DNA from 3 places in the Pseudomonas sp. KH_046_2 genome. Region 3 is predicted to be linked to each of the others. Evidence: predicted binding sites of a transcription regulator. Region 3 holds the regulator's gene; each other region holds the start of a gene.
The links. Region 3 encodes FliA, which starts transcription of late flagellar genes. Its sites were predicted from a motif close to CTAAAGTTTNNNNNNNNNNNGCCGNTAA; they were not measured.
Positions count from the first base shown of each region.

Region 1: AC3IX1_RS03985 (methyl-accepting chemotaxis protein) is a predicted target of FliA. The motif match lies at 4,553-4,580, and genes of this name have one in related genera.
Region 2: AC3IX1_RS22010 (methyl-accepting chemotaxis protein) is a predicted target of FliA. The motif match lies at 2,132-2,159, and genes of this name have one in related genera.

Region 1 covers NZ_CM174480.1:883,486-889,237, reverse strand. The annotation lists gene ptsP (phosphoenolpyruvate--protein phosphotransferase) at 1-236, opposite strand, end outside; gene cra (catabolite repressor/activator) at 527-1,522, shown strand; gene AC3IX1_RS03990 (TatD family hydrolase) at 1,526-2,305, shown strand; gene AC3IX1_RS03985 (methyl-accepting chemotaxis protein) at 2,431-4,461, opposite strand; gene ampE (regulatory signaling modulator protein AmpE) at 4,652-5,488, opposite strand; gene ampD (1,6-anhydro-N-acetylmuramyl-L-alanine amidase AmpD) at 5,485-5,752, opposite strand, start outside.
Region 2 covers NZ_CM174480.1:4,853,449-4,859,200, reverse strand. The annotation lists gene AC3IX1_RS22025 (LysR family transcriptional regulator) at 1-396, opposite strand, end outside; gene AC3IX1_RS22020 (multidrug/biocide efflux PACE transporter) at 489-923, shown strand; gene AC3IX1_RS22015 (transporter) at 978-2,000, opposite strand; gene AC3IX1_RS22010 (methyl-accepting chemotaxis protein) at 2,272-3,897, shown strand; gene AC3IX1_RS22005 (PepSY domain-containing protein) at 4,096-4,404, opposite strand; gene AC3IX1_RS22000 (sterol desaturase family protein) at 4,556-5,443, shown strand; gene AC3IX1_RS21995 (helix-turn-helix transcriptional regulator) at 5,445-5,752, opposite strand, start outside.
Region 3 covers NZ_CM174480.1:1,755,451-1,768,080, forward strand. The annotation lists gene flhA (flagellar biosynthesis protein FlhA) at 1-1,872, shown strand, start outside; gene flhF (flagellar biosynthesis GTPase FlhF) at 1,884-3,212, shown strand; gene fleN (flagellar synthesis regulator FleN) at 3,329-4,159, shown strand; gene fliA (RNA polymerase sigma factor FliA) at 4,156-4,896, shown strand; gene AC3IX1_RS07985 (chemotaxis response regulator CheY) at 5,065-5,436, shown strand; gene AC3IX1_RS07990 (protein phosphatase CheZ) at 5,458-6,246, shown strand; gene AC3IX1_RS07995 (chemotaxis protein CheA) at 6,301-8,565, shown strand; gene AC3IX1_RS08000 (protein-glutamate methylesterase/protein-glutamine glutaminase) at 8,614-9,744, shown strand; gene AC3IX1_RS08005 (flagellar motor protein) at 9,744-10,484, shown strand; gene motD (flagellar motor protein MotD) at 10,501-11,391, shown strand; gene AC3IX1_RS08015 (ParA family protein) at 11,435-12,223, shown strand; gene AC3IX1_RS08020 (CheW domain-containing protein) at 12,263-12,630, shown strand, end outside.

The sequences.
Region 1 (5,752 bases), 880 kb from region 3:
ATCAGGCGCACACCGGTGGTGAACACCAGCTCGCGGGTTTCGGGTGTGCCGTGAGGGATGGCAATACCTTGACCGAGAAAGGTCGAGCCCTGGGCTTCCCGCGCCTGCAAACCGGCGAGATAACCCTCGGCAACCAGGCCGTCGGCGACCAGGTGCCGGGCCAGCAATTGCAGTGCTGCGGACTTATCCACGGCCGACTGGCCCATGGAAATCTGCTCTACAGTGAGCTCGAGCATGCTTTCTCCTTTTTGGCACCTTGGGGCGCCAGGTATTGTTTTGAATGAGTCAGCTTAGGCGCTTGGTCATCGCTTTTGGCGGTTTCACGGCAGAACCGGCCAAAGGCACCTAAAGCGTAGAAAATACGCTTGCTGAAACGTTTAATCTAGATCGATTGGCACGTTACTCGATATTGGCCCATCCTTGAAGTCCAACTTGTCGGATGCGTTGCGACAATGGTCGCCTGCCTTAATCGGTTAGGATTGACGAAAATGTCGAGGCTATCTCGAAAAAACAAGGAAACAGCGGGTTGAAACTCAGTGATATCGCCCAGTTGGCCGGTGTGTCCGTCACCACCGCCAGCTATGTCATCAATGGCAAGGCCGAACAACAGCGCATCAGCAGCGCCACCGTCGAACGCGTGCGCGCGGTCGTCGAACTGCATGGCTTCACGCCTAATCCACAGGCCGCTGGCTTGCGCAGCCGACACACCCGCACATTGGGGTTCATTCTGCCGGATCTGGAAAACCCCAGTTACGCGCGAATCGCCAAGTTGCTGGAGCAAGGTGCGCGAGCCCGGGGTTATCAGTTGCTGATCGCCAGTTCCGACGATGCACCGGACAGCGAACGGCAATTGCTGCAACTGTTCCGCGCCCGGCGCTGCGACGCATTGATCGTTGCCAGCTGCCTGCCGGCCGGTGACGACAGCTATCGCCAATTGCAGGCCAAGGGCATTCCGATCATCGCCATCGACCGGGTCATGGAACCCGAGCACTTCTGCTCGGTAATCAGTGACGACCGCGAGGCCAGCCTGCAACTGACCCGCAGCCTGCTGGAGCCGCTGCCCAAACAGATCGCGCTGATCGGCGCCCGCCCGGAGCTGAGCATCAGCCGGGAACGTGCCGCTGGCTTCAAAGAGGCTCTCGCCGGGTTCAACGGTGAGGTGCTGATCGAAGAAGGCGAATCCTTCAGCCGCGAGTGCGGCAAGCAATTGATGGACGAGTTGCTGCAGCGCCTGGGCCATTTGCCCGATGCCCTGGTGACCACATCCTACGTACTGCTTCAGGGCGTGTTCGATGCGCTGCACGACTTCCCGCTGAAAAGCCGTCCGCTGCGCCTCGGCACCTTCGGCGACACCCAGTTGCTGGACTTCCTGCCGCTGCCGGTCAACGCCATGGCCCAACAACACCAGTTGATCGCCGACAAGGCCCTCGCGCTGGCCCTGGCAGCCATCGAGCAATCGGATTACCGGCCCGGCGTGCAAGCCATCGCGCGCACGTTCAAGCAGCGTATTCGCCAGGACTGAACCGTGGAGCTGATCGACACCCACACCCATCTGGATTTTCCGGACTTCGACGTCGACCGCCAGGCGTTGCTGGCCGACTGCCGCGCCCTCGGTGTGCGGCGGATCGTGGTGCTGGGGGTTTATCAGGCCAATTGGCAGCGGGTCTGGGAACTGGTGCAGAGTGATCCCGACCTGCACGCCGCGTTCGGACTGCACCCGGTGTACCTGGACGATCATCGCCCGCAACACCTGAGTGAGCTCGGTGACTGGATTACACGTCTGGCCGGCCATCGGCAACTGTGTGCGGTCGGCGAGATCGGCCTGGATTACTTCATCGAAACCCTCGACCGTGACCGCCAGCAGGCGTTGTTCGAAGCGCAATTGCAACTGGCGGCGGATTTCGATCTTCCGGCATTGATCCATGTGCGGCGTAGCCATGCGGCGGTGATTGCCACACTCAAACGGTTTCGCCTGAAACGGGCCGGCATCATCCACGCCTTCGCCGGCAGCAAGGAAGAAGCCCGCGAATACATCAAGCTCGGATTCAAACTCGGCCTTGGCGGCGCCCCGACCTGGCCGCAGGCGCTGCGCATGCACCGCGTGCTCGCCGAGCTACCGCTGGATTCTATGGTGCTGGAAACCGACTCGCCGGACATGGCGCCCGCCATGTTCCCTGGCCAGCGCAACAGCCCGGCACACCTGCCGGCGATCTGTGCGGCACTGGCCGACATCATGGCGATCAGCCCCGAGCAATTGGCCGCGGCCAGTACGGCCAATGCCTGCGAGTTGTTTAACTGGTCATGACTGCCAGCACCCGCCAACGGTGGGAGCGGACTTGCCCGCGAAGACGGCGGCACATTCAACAACAATGTGACTGAAAAACCGCTTTCGCGAGCAGGCTCGCTCCTACAGGGTTCCCGAGCCGTCTTTCAAACCCGAAATGCGCTGATCAACTGCTTCAACTCCACGACTTGGGCCGACAACGCCCGGCTGGCGTCTTCGGTCTGATGCGCACCTTCAGCGGTGCGCTCGCCGGCGCGATTGATCTCGACGATGTTCTGGTCGATGTCGTGGGCCACGGCGGTTTGCTGCTCCACGGCGGCGGCAATCTGCTGGTTCTGGTCAACGATCATGCCGACCGCTCCCAGAATGTTTTCCAGCGCCCGCTGGACCTTCTCCGACTGCCCGACCGTGCCGCTGGCCATTTCATGGCTGGTGCCCATTGCCTTGACCGCCGCGCCGACACCGCCATGGAGCCTGGCGATCATCTGCTCGATTTCTTCGGTCGATTGCTGGGTTCGTTTGGCCAGGGTCCGGACTTCATCGGCGACCACGGCGAAACCACGGCCCTGCTCACCGGCCCGCGCTGCCTCGATGGCGGCATTGAGCGCCAGCAGGTTGGTCTGTTCGGCGATGCTCTTGATCACTTCGAGCACGCGGCTGATGGACTGGCTGTCGCTGGCCAGTTGATTGATCACCAGTACCGATTGATCGATCTCGCTGGCCAGTGCAGCAATGCTGCCTTGCTGAGACTCCACCAGACTGCGACCACTGATGGTCTCATCGTTGACACTGTGGGCACTGCTCACCGCTGCGGCGGCACTGCGCGCAACTTCCTGGGAAGTGGCCGACATCTGGTTCATGGCCGTAGCCACTTGTTCGATCTGCGTGCGCTGCCCGGCGACGGCCTGGTTGCTTTGCGCGGAAACGCTTTCCACTTGCCCGGCCTGACGCTCGACTTCGCTGACGGTCTGCCCAACCCGCTCGATCAGGTCATGGATTTTCTTCACGGTGCCGTTGAACACCTCGCCCAACTCCCCCAGCTCATCGCGGCTGTGGGCGCTGAAGGTCACGGTCATGTCGCCGGCCGCCACCTTGTCCATCACCGCCCCCAGGCGCTTGAGCGTGGTGCGGGTCGAGGCATAGAAAGCGCCGTAGAGATAAAAGATCAACACAAACACGACTGACAGCGCCACGGCCTGCAGGACCATGTGCGTGCGGTTCTGCTCCAGGCGTTGCTGCAACTGCGGGCCCAGATACTTCAGGGTTGCTTCATTGAGTTGGTAGGTCTGGTCCATCAGGGCACTGACCTGATCGTAAAAAACCTGCCACGGCGCGTCGAGGGTATCGGCCATGACCACTTGTTCCTCGAACAGCTCGCTGGCTTTCTTCAAGGATGCCCGGCTGCTATCGGCCTGAGCGGCCAGGTTATCGCGTGCGGCGTTGCTGGAACCCAGGGCATCCTGCAACTTCAGGCCGTACTCGGCCTGGAGCTTTTCAATCTGCGCCAGCAATTCATCGAAACGGGTACTCGAAGCCGAGTTGATGAACCCCTGCCCCAACGAATAAGACCCCATTGCCCGACCTTCGCCCAGGATCTGGGTGACCCGTGGCGTGACGAGGGTGACGAGCTCGCTCAACTGGCGCATGTCGCTCTGGTTGTCGCGACTGAGGCCGGACTGGCTGGTGATGAGCTGGCTGAAAATCTGCGCGCTGCCCACCAGCTTGCCGATCAAGGCACTTTTGCTTTGCAGGGAGTTTTCCGTTTGCTGGGCCTTGAACGCGGCGATCATTTCATCGCGTTTGCCATCAAACACCGCGACCTGCTCCGGGTCGCTGGTCATCGCCGTCAGCCCTTGCAGGCGAGTCAGAATATTCTGCTCGAGGGCGCTGATCTTCGATTCGACATTGCCGGCCTTGCCGGATTGGCCGAGGCTGACATTGATCTGCACCAGGTTGTTCAGGGTTTCCAGATCGCGCCGCAACGTCAGGCTGCTGCCCAACAGGTCGAGACTTTGCAGTTCGATGCGCGTGCCCTGGAATTCGCGGTAGGAGTCACGCACCAGATAGAAGTTGGTCACCAGCATCGGCACCAGGAACAGTACGCTGATCAGGCTGAACTTCATGCCGAAGCTCAGGCGGTTCATCAGTGCGACAGCGGGATAGAGCAAGCTCTTCACTGGATGTCTCCCTTCAATTTCTTATTTTTTTTATTGGCAGGCGCAGACGGACGGCAGATAGCCACTATTCGGCGCTATCTCTGTATAACTTAAATCGGCAGGAGGTTTTGTAACTTAAGGTTAACGACAGGGCGAAGCACTTCGGACTAGTGATCGCCCTGTGGCTAAGGAGCTTGCTTTGAATGCAGCGTTAATGCAGGACCGTCCACAACGCAAACCCGGCATACCAGAGCACCGCCGCACGCAGCAGCAGCGCCCAGATGCGGTCCAGATTGTTGATACCTTCTGCGCCGGTCACTGGCGCCGGAATTTCACCGGCCACCAGCCCGACGTTCACGATCAGTTGCGCGGCGCTGATGTTCCAGTTCAGCAGCTCATGCAGCATGACCCGACTGACCGCGACAAAATTGCCGACCAACGCCAGGCTCGCCGCCAGCAGACGCACCGGCAACCAGTCGAAGGCGTGACGCAGTTGCCCGGCGCGCTCGACCACTGCGGGGTTTTTCCCGTGTTCTTCGGCCAGCGCCAGCAACCGATAACTCAGCGCCGCGACCGGACCCAACAGGAAGTACCAGAAAATCACCGCGAAAAAGCTATGGTAGGCCTCCCACAGCAAATGCCCTTCGACCTGCTCCAGCAATTGCTCGCCATTGTCTGCGCAGATATCCAGGTCGCGCTGGGCGACATGAGCCGCCGCTTGCAGGTCTTCCCGACGCCAGGCATCGCGGAACGGCCCGAGATCGCCCAGCAGATCACCGCGCCCCAGGCTGTAGATCACCACCAGCAAATGGATCGGCAACGCCAGCAACCCGTAGGCCACGGGCTCAATGACCACCAGCAGCAAACCCAGCAACGCCACCGGCAACAAGACCAGTACCGCCAGCACCAGCCATGGCCGGTTTGAAAGTCGCGGGCTGGCTTCAAGCTTGTTCAGCTCGTGTGTCCAGCCATTGTCACGCTGAACTCGATGGCGCAGGGCCGAGAACTTCTCGATCCACACCGCCAACAGCAACACCAGAAAACTCATCGTCCTTCCTCTTGTGCCAGGGCGGCACGATAGCGTGCCCAGTCGAACGCCGGCCCTGGATCGGTTTTGCGCCCCGGTGCAATGTCGCTGTGCCCGCAGATACGCTCTGTGGTGATTGCCGTGAACGCCTGTTGCAACTGGCGGGTCAGGGCTGTCAACGCGCTGTATTGCGCGTCGGTGAACGGCAGATCATCCGTGCCTTCGAGCTCGATGCCCACGGAAAAATCGTTACAGGTTTCCCGCCCCTCGAAGCACGAGACACCC
Region 2 (5,752 bases), 3.1 Mb from region 3:
GTCATCGCATTCGGCGATCAGGCACTCGAGCTCCAGGTCCGGGTAACGCTGCTCGAAGGCACTGAGGGCGGCTTCGAAGCGGTCCGACTGATAGGTATCGGACAGCGCTACCGTCAACTTCGCTTCCACCCCTTGAGACAGTTGGCTGGCGGCTATTTCCAGGCGACTGGTGGCGGCCAGGATCTCTTCGGCCCGTTGCAGCATGACGTGCCCGGCCGGGGTCAGGCCGGGCTTGCGGCTGCTGCGGTCGAACAGGGTCAGGTTCAGGTCGATTTCCAGACTGGCCACCGCCGCGCTGATGGTCGACTGACTGCGGCCCAACTTGCGCGCCGCGGCGGAAAACGAGCCTTGGGTCGCGGCTTCGACAAACGCCAGCAACACTTCGTGAGAGGCCATGAACTATCGCCTTGATCGATGGTTATTGGTTATTAAGTATCGGCGTGATGACAGATCATGGCAACCACACAGTCACTCAAGGGAGTTCGGCCATGAGCGCCAACAAGTCCATTACTGAACGTATTTTTCAAGCCATCGGTTTTGAGCTGCTGGCCATCCTGATCTGTACCCCGTTGCTGGCCTGGATCATGAAGAAACCGATGCTGGAAATGGGTATGGTCACCGTCCTCATCGCCGGCCTGGCCCTGGCCTGGAACGTGGTCTTCAACGGTATGTTCGAACGGCTGCTCAAGCGCTTCGCCATCGCACACAACGCCTGGGTTCGCGTGGTGCATGCGCTGTTGTTCGAAGGCGGACTGGTCGCCCTCGGCGTACCGCTGATCGCCTGGTGGCTGGATGTCAGCCTGTGGCAGGCGTTCCTGCTGGATATCGGCGTGCTGCTGTTTTTCCTGCCGTACACCTACGTCTACCACTGGGCATATGACGTGGTTCGGGAGCGGATGCTGGTGACTCGCGAGGTTTGCTAAGTATCGTTTTTGTGGCGAGGGAGCAAGCTCCCTCGCCACAGGGGTTAGCAGACGTTAATAATCCTGCTGCTTGCGAAACGCCCAGCGCCCGGCGATCACGGTAAAGGTCGCGACCAGCGCCACCAGGACCCAGAAACCCTGCGGATCATCGGCCAGCGGAATGCCGCCGACGTTCATGCCGAAGAAACCGGCGATGATGTTGATCGGCAGCGCCAGCACCGTCACCACGGTCAGGGTGAACAGCGTGCGGTTGGTCTGTTCGTTGATGTTGGCGGCGATCTCTTCCTGCAACAGCTTGATCCGCTCACCCAGCGCCGTGAGGTCGTTGATAATCAGCGCAAACTCCTCGGTGGATTTGCGTAACTCCTTCACGTCTTCCTTTTGCAGCCATTGCGGCGGCCGGTTGAGCAGGCGCAGCAATGAGCCTGGCTCCAGCGCCAGCAGCCGTTGCAAACGCACCAGCACCCGGCGATTGGCGCCCAGTTCGGCGCGGTTGGTCGACAGGCGTGAGGACAGCAATTCGTCTTCGATCTGATCCACGCTCTGGCTGGTCTTGCGCACGATCTGGGTCAGCACTTCACCCTGGTCGCGCAGCAGATGCACCAGCAACTCCAGCGGGGAACGAAAGCACTCCCGGGCCTTCACCGACGAGCGCAATTTGTCCACCGAGTGCAGCGGTTGCAGGCGGGCGCTGATGATCAATTGGCTGCGGGCGCACACCCACAGGGTCGAGACATCCGACGAGACCATGTTGCTGAGGTTGAACACCACATCGTTGACCACCGCCAGCAACGCGGAGTCGACATGCTCGATGCGCGTCGACCGCGAGCCTTCGTGCAGCGCTTCGAAAAATTCTTCGGGCAACTCCAGATGGCTCTTCATCCAGCGCTCGCACGCGGCGTGGGCGAGGTTCAGGTGCAACCAGAGGAATTGCTCGTCGCTTTGCGGTTGTTGCAGGTACTGCAAGGCCTCGGCGGAATTGATTTCCCGACCGGCCTCACCGGGGCGAAAGCTGAAACCGTAAAGCAGGCCGAACAGATCCGTGTCGCGATGGCTTTGATCGATGCTGTGGTTCATGAGGACTCGCAAGGGGAGGCGCCTGTCACGTGTTTTGCAGGTTCACTTGAGCGGCATCATCGCAAGCGGGGGTGACGTTTTTGTGACAGGAAAATAACGCAAACAATTGTTCTACCGGCGGTCGGGATTTTCTCAAGAACCGCTCTGGCTAGCCGATCACGCTTGGGTTGAGTTGCGCGCCGCCGGCTTCGGCCGGGACCGCAGACAGGGATGTCCGGACACTTTTCACGCCTTTACGGGCGTGCCTCATTCCTGTCATGAGTACCCTGCGATGCTTTTGCAAAAGTCCCTGAGAGCACAAATTCTCGCCCTGCTGAGCGGCAGTCTGCTGGCGATGCTGTTGATCGCCCTGGCGTGCTTTCACTTCCTGTCCAGCGGCGTGCAGAACTACGCCAATCTGATCGAAGGCCCGCTGCACACCTCGCAATTGATCGATGAAGCCAACCTGCAATTCAAGGTGCAGGTGCAGGAGTGGAAAAACGTCCTGCTGCGCGGCAAGCAACCGGCGGACCTGAGCAAGTACTGGGGGCAATTCGAGGCGCGTCAGCGCGATGTGCAAAACATCCTCGGCGAACTGGCCGCGCAGAAGGGTATCGAGCCGCCACTCAAGAGCCGCATCAATCGCTTGCGTGACGAGCATCGCCAGTTGGGCACGGCCTATCAGAAGGGCCGGGACGCGTTCGTGGCCGCCGGTGGTGACCCGGCGGCGGGCGACGCGGCGGTCAAGGGCGTGGACCGCGCGGCCAGCGATCAGATGAGTGAACTGGTCAGCGAGTTGCGCAAGCAGGGTGCCGAACAATCGACACTGATCAGTGCCAGTGCCGATCGCACGGTGTTGCTGGGGCTGGTCGTGATGCTGGTTTCGGGGGGGCTGATCGGCCTGCTGAGCCTGTGGCTGGTCAACCGCAACCTGGTCGAGCCGATCCGCAAACTGATCGAATACGTGGCGCAGCTCAGCCAGGGACGTATTGCCGAGCGCGTGGCCAGCACCCGTCAGGACGAGTTGGGCAAACTGGCGATGGCCGCCAACACCCTGCGCGATTTCCTTGCCGAAACCTTCAGCCGTTTGCAGCGCAGCGCGTCGGACCTGGACAGCGCCAGCGGTGAGTTGAACTCGATCGCCACCGTGATGGCCGGCGGTACCAACGAACAGTTCAACCGCACCGATCAGGTGGCCACGGCGATGAACGAAATGTCCGCTACGGCACAGGAAGTCGCCCGTCATGCCGCCGAAGCGGCGCGGGCCGCCGACGACGCCGACCAGTCCGCCCAACAGGGCGAAAAAGTCATGCAGGGCACCATCCATACGATCACCCAGATGCGCGGTGAAATCGCCAATACCGCCACGGTCATCCGCCAACTGGAAACCGACAGCGGGCGCATCGGCAAGGTCCTGGAAGTGATTCGCGGCATCGCCGAACAGACGAACCTGCTGGCACTCAACGCGGCCATCGAAGCGGCCCGTGCCGGTGAGGCCGGGCGCGGTTTCGCGGTGGTGGCCGATGAAGTGCGCAGCCTGGCCCAGCGCACGGCGGCGTCGATCATCGAAATCAACCAGATCATTCAGACCGTGCAGACCGGTGCAATCGAAGCGGCCCAGGCGATTGAAAGCGGTCAGTCGCGCAGCGAGCAAAGCGTGCAGCAAGTGACGGAGGCCGGCGCCATGCTCGAACGCATCACTCTGGCCGTGGAAGCCATCCGCGACATGAACCGCCAGATCGCCACTGCCGCCGAAGAGCAGACCTCGGTGGCCGAAGACATCTCGCGCAACCTCACCGAGATCACCAGCATCGCCAGCACCAACCTGGACAACGTGCAGCGCACTGAAGCGGCCAGCAACAACCTGCACGGTTTGTCGGGGCGGTTGAACGAGGTGACGGCGCGCCTGAGCGCTTGATGAAAGGGACGGTGTACCGGGTTCCTTATCGAGTCGGTACACAGTCGGTCTCAAGTGCAGGTATAGGGTGTCGATGACGGGTTGAACCTGAATCCACATTGGAAAAAAAACGCCATGGTCAGCACGTCGGCCTGATCAATCATCCAGACGCAGAAAAGCCGCACGATCCGAAAACCGTGCGGCTCTTTGTTGTGTGCATCAGACGTCTTTTTTGTTCTTCAGGACTTCGCCGGTGGTGGCGTTCAAATCCACGTCCCATTCAACGTTGCTGGCGTCACGCAGTTCGACTTCGTACTCGTAGATGGTGGAGTGTTTGTCCAGGTCGCTGTCGGTAATGGTGGCCCCCGGGTGCAGCTTCAACACGATCTGGTTCAACTCTTCCATAGGCTTGATCTTGCCCTCCTTCACCAGCTGAGGGATCTGGTCGACGGGAACGTCTTTGGCCTGGGCCAAACCAGCGGTGAGCGTCAGGGCGGCAGCGGTGAAGAGGGCAGTCAAAGTCTTCATGAGTTCTTTCCTTGGGATAGTTGTTCAAGTGGGATCAGGTTAGTCGTATCAACTTAATTCACCCTTAAAACTGAGCGTTCGATTGCTTCGTTTGTTCAATTCTGTGCCCGGATCAACTCGCATGCTTTGCCTTCAATCAATGGAGGTGGCGATGAAAACTATCATTGCGGGGTTGTACGCACCGGTATTCTGGGGCGGATTCATCGGGGCAGGGGTGTGGCTGATCGGTGTCGGTGGCCTGTCGACGCTGTGGTTGATGCTGCTGTTTATTGCAGCCTTGCTGGTGTCGTTCCTGGCTGAATGGGCACTGCCCTATGAAGCTTGCTGGAACCACAGTGCCGGCGATCGTCGGCGGGACATCTTCCATGCACTCATCAACGAAACGCTGGGCGCCCTCGGACTTTTGGCATTGCCGGCTCTGGTGGCGTTGCTGGCGGTTGAGGGTGCGTGGCCACAGGGCTGGCCGTTATGGCTGCAACTGGGGCTGGCGATTTTCGTCGCGGATGCCGGGGTCAGCCTGATGCACTACGCCAGTCATCGACTGCCCTGGCTGTGGCGATTGCACGCGGTGCATCACAGCGTGCAACGCCTGTATGGCTTCAACGGCTTGATGAAACACCCGCTGCATCAAATGCTCGAAGCTTCGGCGGGACTGTTGCCGCTGCTGGTACTTGGCATCCCGCAAGACGTTGCAGCGCTGTTGGCGTTCTCCATCGCGATTCAGCTTTTGTTACAGCATTCGAATGTCGACATGCGCCCTGGTCCCTGGCGCTGGATCTTTGCCTGGGCACCGATGCACCGCTTTCACCACATGAAGTACGGCAAAGCTGGCGACGTCAACTTCGCCTTGTTCTTCAACCTGTGGGACTGGCTGTTGGGGACCGGTTTTTACACGCAGGACTATCAGATTCGCCAAGGCGACCTCGGGATCGGCAGCCGTCCGGATTTTCCGGTGGATTATGTGGCGCAGTTGCTCGATCCGTTTGAGTCGATAGCGTTGGGAGAAGAGCCACTCGTGCCGCCAGCGTTGCGTCGCTGAGTCAGTCCAGCACAAACAGGTCCAGGTGTCGCAAGGCTTGGCGGGCGGTCACGCCAAAGAGTTTTTTCAGGCTGCGGGAAAAGTGTGCCGAATCGGCAAACCCGGCCGCATGGGCCGCCAGCGTCACGGCTTCGCCCGCCAGGATCAATTCCATCGCCAGGCGCAGGCGGCGCCAAAGCACCAGCCTGCGTACCGGCAAGCCTACCTGGCTGACGAACAGTCGCTGTAGCTGGCTCATGGACAAATGAGCGGTGTCGGCCACCGCATGCGCGGCCACTTTGTTTGCCAGGGACGCATCGATGGCGGCGA
Region 3 (12,630 bases):
GCGTTGAACGTGGCCTCCACCCGGGTGGTGATGCTCCACGGCCAGGACGGTCACGCGGCCGCCGGCAAGGTGATCCAGGCGTTCGGCGAGGTGGTGATCGGCGGTAACTACGTGGTCGGTATCGTGGTCTTCGCGATCTTGATGATCATCAACTTCGTCGTGGTGACCAAGGGTGCGGGGCGGATTTCCGAGGTGAGCGCGCGTTTCACCCTCGATGCGATGCCCGGCAAGCAAATGGCGATCGACGCCGACCTCAACGCCGGCCTGATCGATCAGGCCCAGGCCAAGGCCCGTCGTTCGGAAGTGGCCCAGGAAGCCGAGTTCTACGGCTCCATGGACGGTGCCAGCAAATTCGTTCGTGGTGACGCCATCGCCGGCCTGCTGATCCTGTTCATCAACCTGATCGGCGGCATGGCGGTCGGTATCTTCCAGCACGGTATGACCTTCGGCGACGCCGGCAAGGTGTATGCGCTGTTGACCATTGGTGACGGTTTGGTGGCGCAATTGCCATCACTGTTGTTATCGACAGCTGCGGCGATCATGGTGACCCGTGCGTCCGGTTCGGAAGACATGGGCAAGCAAATCAATCGCCAGATGTTCGCCTCGCCCAAGGCGCTGGCGGTGGCGGCAGGCATGATGGCGGTCATGGGCCTGGTGCCCGGCATGCCGCACTTCTCGTTCCTGAGCATGGCGGCCCTGGCGGCTGGTGGCGCTTACCTGTTCTGGAAAAAGCAGAACGTCGCCAAGGTGCAGGCCCTGCAAGAGGTCAAGCGTCAGCAGGAGTTGCTGCCGTCGCCGGCCCGCGCCCAGGAAACCAAGGAGCTTGGCTGGGATGACGTGACCCCGATCGACATGATCGGTCTGGAAGTGGGTTATCGCCTGATTCCGTTGGTGGACCGCAACCAGGGCGGTCAGTTGCTGGCGCGGATCAAGGGGGTGCGCAAGAAGCTGTCCCAGGATCTGGGCTTCCTGATGCCCACGGTGCATATCCGCGACAACCTCGACCTGGCACCAAGCGCCTATCGCTTGACCCTCATGGGTGTGATCCTGGCCGAAGCGGAGATTTACCCGGATCGCGAACTGGCGATCAACCCGGGGCAGGTCTACGGCACGCTCAATGGCATTACCGCCAAAGATCCGGCTTTCGGCCTGGAGGCAGTCTGGATCGAAATCAGCCAGCGCGCCCAGGCGCAATCCCTCGGTTATACGGTGGTCGATGCCAGTACAGTAGTGGCTACCCACTTGAACCAGATACTCTACAAGCATTCCAGTGAACTGATCGGTCACGAAGAAGTGCAGCACCTCATGCAATTGCTGGCCAAAAGCTCGCCGAAACTGGCCGAGGAGCTGGTGCCTGGCGTGGTTTCGCTGTCGCAGTTGCTCAAGGTGTTGCAAGCGCTGTTGGCCGAACAAGTGCCGGTGCGCGACATCCGCAGCATTGCCGAGGCCATCGCCAACAATGCCGCCAAGAGTCAAGATACCGCCGCGCTGGTGGCTGCCGTGCGGGTTGGCGTCTCCCGTGCAATCGTGCAAAGCATTGTAGGCACTGAGTCGGAGCTGCCAGTTATCACCCTGGAGCCAAGGTTGGAACAGATATTGCTCAATAGTCTGCAAAAGGCAGGACAAGGCTCGGAGGAGGGCGTTCTGCTGGAGCCAAGCATGGCTGAGAAGCTGCAACGTTCGTTGATCGACGCGGCGCAGCGCCAGGAGATGCAAGGTCAGCCGGTGATTCTGCTGGTGGCCGGTCCGGTTCGCGCGATGCTCTCGCGATTTGGCCGGCTCGCAGTCCCGGGTTTGCACGTGTTGGCTTACCAGGAAATCCCTGACAACAAGCAAGTGACCATCGTTGCGACAGTAGGGCCCAACGGCTGAGGTAGTGGTTTATGCAAGTTAAGCGTTTTTTCGCCGCCGATATGCGTCAGGCCATGAAGCTGGTTCGCGACGAGCTGGGCGCTGATGCCGCCATCATTGGCAACCGCCGGATCGCCGGGGGTGTCGAGCTTACAGCTGCCCTGGATTACAAGCTGTCGGCGCTGGCTCCGCGCGTTCCGAACATGGAACTCGAAGACGAGCTGCGCAAGACTCAGTCGCGGATCGTCACCGCCCAGGCCGAATTGAGCCTGCGTGGCGATGGCGAGAGCGACAATGCAACCAATCGCCAGTTGTTCGCCGGCTTGCCGTTGACCGCCGCCGAGCCGCTGATCGAGCCGACTTACGCCGAACCCCGTCGCCCCGTGGCGGCCGCTGCCCCAGCGTCCGGTGGCGTGGACCCGCGCGCGTTCGACTCGATGCGTTTCGAGCTCAACAGCCTGCGCGAACTCATGGAAGTACAACTTGGCTCCCTGGCCTGGAATCAGCTGCAAGGCAGCCGTCCGGACCAGGCCAACCTCTGGCGTCGCCTGCAGCGCATCGGCCTGTCTGGCCCGTTGTCGCGCGACCTGCTGGCGATGATCACAGAAATCGAAGAGCCCCGTCAGGCCTGGCGCATGTTGCTGGCGCACCTGGCGCGCATGATCGTTACCCCGGAAGTCGAGCCGCTGGAAGAGGGCGGTGTGATCGCTATGGTCGGCCCTGCCGGCATGGGCAAGACCACAACCCTGGCCAAGTTGGCTGCCCGTTACGTGCTCAAGTACGGCGCGCAGAACATTGCGCTGGTGAGCATGGACAGCTTTCGCATCGGTGCCCAGGAGCAGCTCAAGACCCTGGGGCGCATTCTCAATGTGTCGGTGACCCACGTCGATCCGGGCCAGTCCCTGGTGCAGGCCTTGGAGCCACTGCTGCGCAAACGCGTGGTGCTGATCGATACCGCCGGCCTGCAGGCCAGCGATCCGGCCCTGCGCATGCAGCTCGAAAGCCTGGCCGGACGTGGCATCCGCTCGAAAAATTATCTGGTCCTGGCAACCACCAGCCAGAAACAGGTTCTAACGGCCGCTTATCACAGTTACAAGCGTTGTGGGCTCGCAGGCTGCATCCTGACTAAACTGGATGAAACGGCAAGTCTGGGCGAGGTGTTGAGCCTTGCCATCAGTCATGAACTGCCGGTGGCTTACCTGACCGATGGCCCGCGGATCCCGGATGATTTGCATCTGCCGCGTCGTCACCAGTTGGTCAGCCGCGCCGTGAGCGTGCAAATGCAGGAAGAACCCAGCGAAGAAGCCATGGCTGACATGTTCGCTGACATCTACCACAGCCCGACCAAGCAGGTTGGCTGAGGTAATAATGAACAGTTTTTGTACCTACATCGATGGTCTGCCATGCATTGTTCCGTTTGTGAACGCGCAGCCAGTAATGTGGCCTCCGTCTATGCAAGACAAGGTAAAGAAATAACATGGGCAGCATGCATCCCGTACAGGTGATCGCGGTGACCGGCGGCAAAGGTGGCGTCGGGAAAACTAATGTGTCAGTGAACTTGTCCCTGGCTTTGGCCGAGCTTGGCCGGCGCGTCATGCTGTTGGACGCCGACCTTGGACTGGCGAACGTCGACGTTCTGCTGGGCCTGACACCCAAACGTACCCTGGCCGACGTGATCGAAGGCCGCTGCGAACTGCGCGATGTATTGCTGCAGGGACCCGGCGGCATCCGTATCGTTCCGGCCGCATCCGGCACTCAGAGCATGGTGCATCTGAGCCCCGCGCAACACGCCGGCCTGATCCAGGCCTTCAGTGATATCGGCGACAACCTCGACGTATTGGTGATCGACACCGCTGCGGGCATTGGTGAGTCGGTCGTCAGTTTCGTTCGCGCCGCCCAGGAAGTACTACTGGTGGTGTGCGACGAACCGACCTCGATTACTGACGCCTACGCCTTGATCAAGTTGCTCAACCGCGACTACGGCATGAACCGTTTCCGCGTCCTGGCCAACATGGCCCAGAGTCCGCAGGAAGGGCGCAACCTGTTCGCCAAGTTGACCAAAGTCACGGATCGCTTCCTCGACGTCGCCCTACAATACGTCGGCGCGGTGCCCTACGACGAAAGCGTGCGCAAGGCCGTGCAGAAGCAGCGCGCCGTCTACGAGGCCTTCCCGCGTTCCAAGTGCTCGCTGGCGTTCAAGGCCATCGCGCAGAAAGTCGATACCTGGCCGCTGCCTGCCAACCCGCGCGGGCACCTGGAGTTTTTCGTCGAGCGGCTCGTGCAGCAGACAGCAGGACCTGTTCTATGACAGCCAGCGGCTACAACCTCTACAAGAAGTCGGCACGCGATGCGCAGTACGAGCTGATCGAGCGTTACGCGCCGCTGGTTAAACGCATTGCTTACCACTTGCTGGCGCGCTTGCCGGCCAGTGTCCAGGTCGAAGACCTGATCCAGGCCGGGATGATCGGCCTGCTTGAAGTGTCGACCAAATATGACGCCAGCAAAGGCGCCAGTTTCGAGACGTACGCGGGCATACGAATCCGCGGCGCCATGCTCGATGAAGTGCGCAAGGGGGACTGGGCGCCACGTTCGGTCCACCGCAATACGCGCATGGTCAGCGATGCCATTCGCTCGATTGAAGCTAAAACCGGCCGTGACGCTAAAGATCACGAAGTTGCGGCCGAACTCCAATTGAGTCTCGACGATTACTACGGGATTTTGAACGACACCCTGGGCAGCCGGTTATTCAGTTTCGACGATCTGTTGCAGGACGGCGAACACGAAGGGCTGCATGAGGATGGCGCGAGTGCTCATCTCGAGCCGTCACGCGATCTGGAAGATGAACGCTTCCAGGCTGCGCTGGCGGACGCGATTGCCAATTTGCCGGAGCGTGAGCGACTGGTGTTGGCGCTGTACTACGACGAAGAGTTGAACCTCAAGGAAATCGGTGAGGTCCTGGGGGTCAGCGAATCGCGGGTCAGCCAGTTACACAGCCAGTGCGCGGCCCGTTTGCGGGGGCGTTTGGGGGAGTGGCGAGCGCGCTGAAGGCAGTGTGGGGGACACTGCGAACGAGGCTGGTGTGGTGTTGAACTGCGCCGGTCGCGATCTGTTGTGCTCCAGACAGTCATTGAGTGCATTGCCGGATTGATTGAAATGGCGCGTCCAGGTGCTGGGCGCGTTTAAGACTGCTTGGAGGTCGAATTGGACAAGAACATGAAAATCCTCATCGTTGATGACTTCTCAACGATGCGGCGGATCATCAAGAACCTGCTGCGTGACCTTGGGTTCACCAACACCGTCGAGGCCGACGATGGCACTACCGCCATTCCGGTGCTCAACAGCGGAAGCATCGACTTTCTGGTAACGGACTGGAACATGCCTGGCATGACCGGTATCGATCTGCTGCGCCACGTGCGTGCCGATGAAAAGCTCAAGCACCTGCCGGTGCTGATGGTGACCGCTGAGGCCAAGCGCGAGCAGATCATCGAAGCGGCCCAGGCCGGCGTTAACGGCTATGTGGTCAAGCCCTTCACGGCCCAGGCGTTGAAAGAAAAAATCGAGAAGATTTTCGAACGCATCGGTTGATGAGTGCGCCACGGGGGAGCTATGGGCAATAACGAAACTTCATTGGGCGATTTTGAATCGACCCTGAAAAAACACGCCGTCGAATTGGTCGAGAGCCTTGAAAAAGGCAAGTTCGGCGACGCGGTGCAATTGATCCATGAGCTCAACCAGACCCGTGACCGCGGCCTGTATCAGGAAGTGGGCAAGCTCACTCGCGAACTGCATAGCGCGATCGTCAATTTCCAGATTGACCCGCACATGCCGCAAGCCGAAGAAGTGTCGCAGATCACCGACGCCACCGAGCGCCTGGGGTATGTGGTCAAGCTGACCGAGGCGGCGGCCAACCGCACCATGGATCTGGTGGAAAGTGCCACGCCGCTGGTCAATGGCCTGGCCGATGAAGCCAAGGTGTTGAGCGCGGACTGGGGGCGTTTCATGCGTCGCGAAGTCGGCGCCGAAGAGTTTCGTGAACTGGCCCGGCGGGTCGACGGGTTCCTGACGCGCAGCGGCACGGACAATCGCGCGGTGTCGGGCAACCTCAACGACATCCTGCTCGCCCAGGATTACCAGGACCTCACAGGCCAGGTGATCAAGCGTGTGACCCAGTTGGTCACCGAAGTTGAAAGCAACCTGCTCAAGCTCGTGCTGATGGCCAGTCAGGTGGACCGCTTTGCGGGCATCGAACATGACCGTGAAGCGATGCTTGCTGAAAAAGATCCACAAAAACATCTCTCTCAGGGTGAAGGTCCGCAGATTCATGCCGATAAAAGAGAAGACGTTGTGTCCGGTCAGGACGATGTGGACGATTTGTTATCCAGCCTGGGATTTTAGAGTTTTAGAATTTTAGGTTTTTTGGGTTTTTAGACCTGTAGGAGCACCCCCTTAATGAGCTTCGGCGCCGATGAAGAGATCCTTCAGGATTTCCTGGTTGAGGCCGGCGAGATTCTAGAGCAACTGTCCGAGCAACTGGTCGAGCTGGAAAGCCGTCCGGATGACGCGGATCTGCTCAATGCAATTTTTCGCGGTTTTCACACTGTAAAAGGGGGCGCCGGCTTCCTCCAGCTCAACGAGCTGGTGGAGTGCTGCCACATCGCCGAGAACGTGTTCGACATCCTGCGCAAGGGTGAACGTCGCGTCGACTCGGAACTGATGGACGTGGTTCTCGAAGCACTGGACGCGGTGAACAGCATGTTCAGCGAAGTCCGCGAACGCAGCCCGATCACGGCCGCGACACCGCAACTGCTCGCGGCGCTGGCCCGTCTGGCCGAGCCGCAATCGGCTGATGAGGTGGCTGCTGCACCTGTCGCCGCCGTGCTCGAAACGCCTGTTGCTGAAGCCGAATCGGGCGATATCACCGACAATGAATTCGAACAATTGCTGGACTCGCTGAACGCCGTCAAGGCCCAGGCCGAGGCTCCGGCGGCTGCTCCAGCGCCCGCCAGCCATGCCGCTGGCAGCGATGAAATCACCGATGCCGAGTTCGAGTCGTTGCTCGATCAACTGCACGGTAAAGGCCAGTTCGCCGTCGATGCAGTGGTCCCGGCACCGGCTGCGCCAGAAGCGCCGAAAGCGGCCGGCGACAGTTCCGATATTACTGACGACGAATTCGAAGCACTGCTCGACCAGCTGCACGGCAAGGGTAACTTTGCTGTCGAGGCGCTGGAGTCGGCCATTGCTTCGGTGCCTGCACCCGCGGCACCAAGCGCGGTGGCGGCCGGCAGCGATCTGATTTCCGATCACGAGTTCGAAGCGCTGCTCGACGAATTGCACGGCAAAGGCAAATTCAGCGAAGTCGGCACCGCGACGGTGGCCAACGGTTCGAACGCTTCCGTTGCAGCACCGGCAGCCAAGGCTGCGGCGCCGAAACCTGTAGCCAGGGCACCGGAGCCAAAAGCCGAAGCGCCGGCCCCGGCAGCCGCCGCTGCACCGGCTGCTGCCCGCGCCCCGGCCGCGCCTCCTGCGGAAAAACCGGCGAGCGAAGCCGAGACTACCGTGCGTGTCGATACCGCGCGTCTCGACGAGATCATGAACATGGTCGGCGAGTTGGTGCTGGTGCGTAACCGCCTGGTCCGCCTGGGACTCAACAGCGGCGACGAAGCCATGTCCAAGGCCGTGTCGAACCTCGACGTGGTCACCGCCGACCTGCAGACCGCGGTCATGAAGACCCGGATGCAGCCGATCAAGAAAGTCTTCGGGCGCTTCCCGCGCCTGGTTCGCGACCTGGCCCGCCAGCTCAAGAAAGAGATCAATCTGGAACTGGTCGGCGAAGAAACCGACCTCGACAAGAACCTCGTCGAGGCCCTGGCCGACCCGCTGGTCCACTTGGTGCGCAACGCGGTCGACCACGGCATCGAGTCACCGGAAGAACGCGAAGCCTCGGGCAAGTCCCGTGGCGGCAAGGTGATCCTGGCGGCCGAGCAGGAAGGCGATCACATCCTGCTGTCGATCTCCGATGACGGCAAAGGCATGGATCCGAACGTCCTGCGTTCCATCGCGGTAAAACGCGGTGTGATGGACAAGGATGCCGCCGATCGCCTGAGCGACACCGAATGCTACAACCTGATCTTCGCCCCGGGTTTCTCGACCAAGACCGAGATCTCCGACGTATCGGGTCGCGGTGTGGGCATGGACGTGGTGAAAACCAAGATTTCCCAGCTCAACGGCTCGATCAACATCTACTCGGCCAAGGGCCAGGGTTCGAAGATCGTCATCAAGGTGCCGCTGACCCTGGCGATCATGCCGACGCTGATGGTCATGCTCGGCAACCAGGCGTTCGCGTTCCCGCTGGTGAACGTCAACGAGATCTTCCACCTCGACCTGTCGACCACCAACGTCGTGGACGGCCAGGAAGTGGTGATCGTGCGGGACAAGGCGCTGCCATTGTTCTATCTCAAACGCTGGCTGGTCCGCTCCGCCGCTCACGAAGAGCAACGCGAGGGCCATGTGGTGATCCTTTCGGTGGGCACGCAGCGGATCGGCTTTGTCGTCGATCAGCTGGTGGGCCAGGAAGAAGTAGTCATCAAGCCATTGGGCAAAATGCTCCAGGGAACGCCGGGCATGTCCGGCGCCACCATCACCGGTGACGGCCGCATCGCGCTGATTCTCGATGTTCCGAGCATGCTCAAGCGTTACGCCACACGGCGTATTTGATTCTGGTGGAGCGGGGCGCCTGGCCTCGCTCCATCTAATGGAGTGTTTATGGCAGTCAAAGTCCTGGTGGTGGACGATTCGGGGTTTTTCCGCCGCCGCGTCTCGGAAATTCTTTCAGCGGATTCCAATATCCAGGTCGTCGGTACGGCGACCAACGGCAAAGAGGCGATTGATCAGGCGCTGGCCCTCAAGCCCGACGTGATCACCATGGACTACGAGATGCCGATGATGGACGGCATCACCGCCGTGCGGCACATCATGCAGCGCTGCCCGACCCCGGTCTTGATGTTCTCCTCGCTGACCCACGAAGGCGCCCGGGTCACCCTCGATGCGCTGGATGCCGGCGCGGTGGACTTCCTGCCGAAGAATTTCGAAGACATCTCGCGCAACCCCGAGAAGGTCAAGCAACTGCTGTGCGAGAAGATCCTCAGCATCTCGCGCAGCAATCGTCGAATCAGTGCCTACAACGCTCCGGCACCTGTTGCTGCACCAGCCCCGACGCCTGCGCCTGCGAGCATCGGCAGTTACGGCAGCAGCACGCCCGTACGTCCGGCACCGACACCGATCCCTGCGCGTACGCATGCGGCTACTGCGTCCTCGCCTGCGCCGAAGCGCAAAGCCTACAAACTGGTGGCCATCGGTACGTCTACCGGCGGCCCGGTTGCCCTGCAGCGGGTGTTGACCCAATTGCCGGCCAACTTCCCGGCCCCGATCGTGCTCGTCCAACACATGCCGGCCGCCTTCACCAAGGCCTTCGCCGAGCGCCTGGACAAGCTCTGCCGCATCAGCGTCAAGGAAGCCGAGGATGGCGACATCCTGCGTCCAGGCCTGGCGCTGCTGGCGCCGGGTGGCAAGCAGATGATGATCGACGGCCGCGGCGCGGTGAAAATCCTCCCGGGTGACGAACGTCTCAATTACAAGCCGTGCGTGGACATCACCTTCGGTTCGGCAGCCAAGACCTTCGGTGACAAAGTTCTGGCGGTGGTGTTGACCGGCATGGGCGCCGACGGTCGCGAAGGCGCGCGCCTGCTCAAGCAGGGCGGCAGTTCGATCTGGGCGCAAGACGAAGCCAGTTGCGTGATCTACGGCATGCCGATGGCCATCGTCAAAGCCGAACTCGCCGACGCGGTGTACAGCCTGGACGACATTGGCAAGCACCTGGTCGAGGCCTGTATCTGATGGATGTTCTAAGCCTGATTGGCATCATCATGGCCTTTGTCGCGATCATCGGCGGCAACTACCTTGAAGGCGGTCATCTCGGCGCCCTGGCCAACGGCCCGGCCGCGCTGATCGTGCTCGGCGGCACCATTGGCGCCGCGCTCCTGCAATCGCCGATGAGCGCCTTCAAGCGCGCCATGCAGATCCTCGCCTGGATCCTGTTCCCGCCCCGTGTCGACCTGGCCGGTGGCATCGACCGCGTGGTGAACTGGAGCCTGACCGCCCGCAAGGAAGGCCTGCTGGGCCTTGAAGGCGTCGCCGACGCCGAGCCCGACAACTACGCGCGCAAAGGCCTGCAACTGCTGGTGGATGGCGCCGAGCCGGAAGCGATCCGCAGCATTCTGGAAGTGGACTTCTACACCCAGGAAAGCCGCGACATCGAAGCGGCCAAAGTCTTCGAAAGCATGGGTGGTTACGCGCCGACCATCGGCATCATCGGTGCGGTCATGGGCCTGATTCATGTCATGGGCAACCTCGCTGATCCATCGCAGCTGGGCAGCGGTATTGCCGTGGCGTTCGTCGCCACTATCTACGGTGTGGCCAGTGCCAACCTGGTGCTGCTGCCGATCGCCGCCAAACTCAAATCCATTGCGTTGCGCCAGTCGCGTTATCGCGAAATGTTGCTGGAAGGGCTCCTGTCGATCGCCGAAGGTGAAAACCCACGCTCCATTGAGTTGAAGCTTCAGGGCTTCATGGATTGATGGGGGGTAATGGACTATGGCTCGTCGTCGACATCAGGAAGAACATGTAAACCATGAACGTTGGCTGGTTTCCTACGCCGACTTCATCACCTTGCTGTTCGCCTTTTTCGTGGTGATGTACTCCATCTCTTCGATCAACGAAGGAAAGTACAAGGTCATTTCCGAAGCGCTGATCGGGGTCTTTACCGATTCCGATCGTTCGCTCAAGCCGATCCCCATCGGTGACGAGCGGCCGAAGACCGTGACCCCGGCCAAGCCACTGGTCAAGGACAGTGACCAGGTCGATGCCGGCGTCTCCGGCGCCAGCGATCCGCTCAAGAGCATCGCCGACGACATCAGCGCGGCGTTTGGTGACCTGATCAGCTCCAACCAGATGACCGTGCGCGGCAATGAGTTGTGGGTCGAGATCGAGCTCAATTCCAGCCTGTTGTTCGGCAGCGGCGATGCTATGCCCAGCGACATCGCGTTCAACATCATCGACAAGGTCGCGGCGATCCTGAAACCGTTCGACAACCCGATCCATGTCGAAGGTTTCACCGACGATCAACCGATCCGCACCGCGCAGTACCCGACCAACTGGGAGCTGTCCTCGGCGCGCTCGGCCAGCATCGTGCGCATGCTGGCGATGCAAGGGGTGAACCCCGGTCGCCTGGCTTCGGTGGGCTACGGCGAGTTTCAGCCGGTGGCCAACAACGCCACCGCTGAAGGCCGCGCGCGCAACCGTCGCGTGGTGCTGGTGGTGTCGCGCAACCTCGATGTTCGCCGCAGCCTGACCGGCACCGGAACCGCCCATGCGCAACCGGATGCCGCGTTGAAGCGTGCTGGCACACAAACTGCACCGACCCCGGTCAAGTCGCCGGTACGAGAGAGCGCCGTCAATTCTCCGGCACCGGCATTAACACGTTGAGCTATTTCTCGGTCGATCCATTCGGCCGGGAGGAACAATCCGAATGAGAGTCTGGGCAGTCGCCAATCAAAAGGGTGGTGTCGGTAAAACCACTTCCTCCATCGCTTTAGCCGGTTTACTGGCGGAGGCGGGCAAGCGCGTGGTCGTGGTCGATCTCGACCCCCACGGCTCCATGACCAGCTACTTCGGCTACGACCCCGACGCCCTGGAGCACAGCAGCTACGACCTGTTCCTGCACAAGGGCAGCGTGCCGCAAGGCCTGCCGGGTCAACTGCTGCTGTCGACCAGTGACGAACGCATTTCCCTGTTGCCGTCCAGCACCGCGCTGGCCACCCTTGAGCGCCAGTCGCCCGGGCAGAGTGGTTTGGGCCTGGTGATTGCCAAGAGCCTGGCGCAACTGTGGCAGGACTTCGATTACGCCGTGATCGACAGCCCGCCATTGCTCGGCGTACTGATGGTCAATGCCTTGGCGGCGAGCCAGCAACTGGTGATCCCGGTGCAGACCGAACACCTGGCGGTCAAGGGCCTGGAGCGCATGGTCAACACCCTGGCGATGATCAACCGTTCGCGCAAACAGGCGTTGCCCTTCACCATCGTGCCGACCCTGTTTGACCGACGCACCCAGGCGTCCCTCGGAACCTTGCGCGTGTTGCGCGACAAATACCCCGAGGAAATCTGGCAGGGCTACATCCCGGTGGACACGCGTCTGCGCGATGCCAGCCGCGCCGGTCTGACGCCTTCGCAATTCGACGGCAAGAGCCGTGGCGTTCTCGCTTACCGCGCGTTGCTCAAGCATATGCTGGCGGCGCAACTTGTTACGCAGGTAGCGTGACATGAACCCAATTCCCGTAGCGCCCGCGCAGGTGTGCCAATGAATCGGCCGATGAAGACGACATCGCGGCCGCAACTGGCGTTGCAGTCGTACCTGGACAACCTGCTGCAAGACGCAACCGAAGAGATGACGCCGGAGATCGAGGCGTTGGTCGAGGTTGTCGAAGCGGTGAATGTCATCGAAGAGCAAGCCGTGCTGGACGAGTTCCAGGCCGCGGTGCTCGAAGAGCAGGCCCTGGATGCACAGAAAACCGCAGTGGCTGCCGCTCCGGCTGTCGCGCCTTTGGCAAAGACTCCCGTAGCCGTGGTCGAAGCCCCGGAACCCGTTCTGGCGCCGGTATCGACCCTTGCGTCGCTGTTGCAAACCCTGGTGGCTCCAGTCATTGAGGAGCCTGCGGCGCTGGTGCC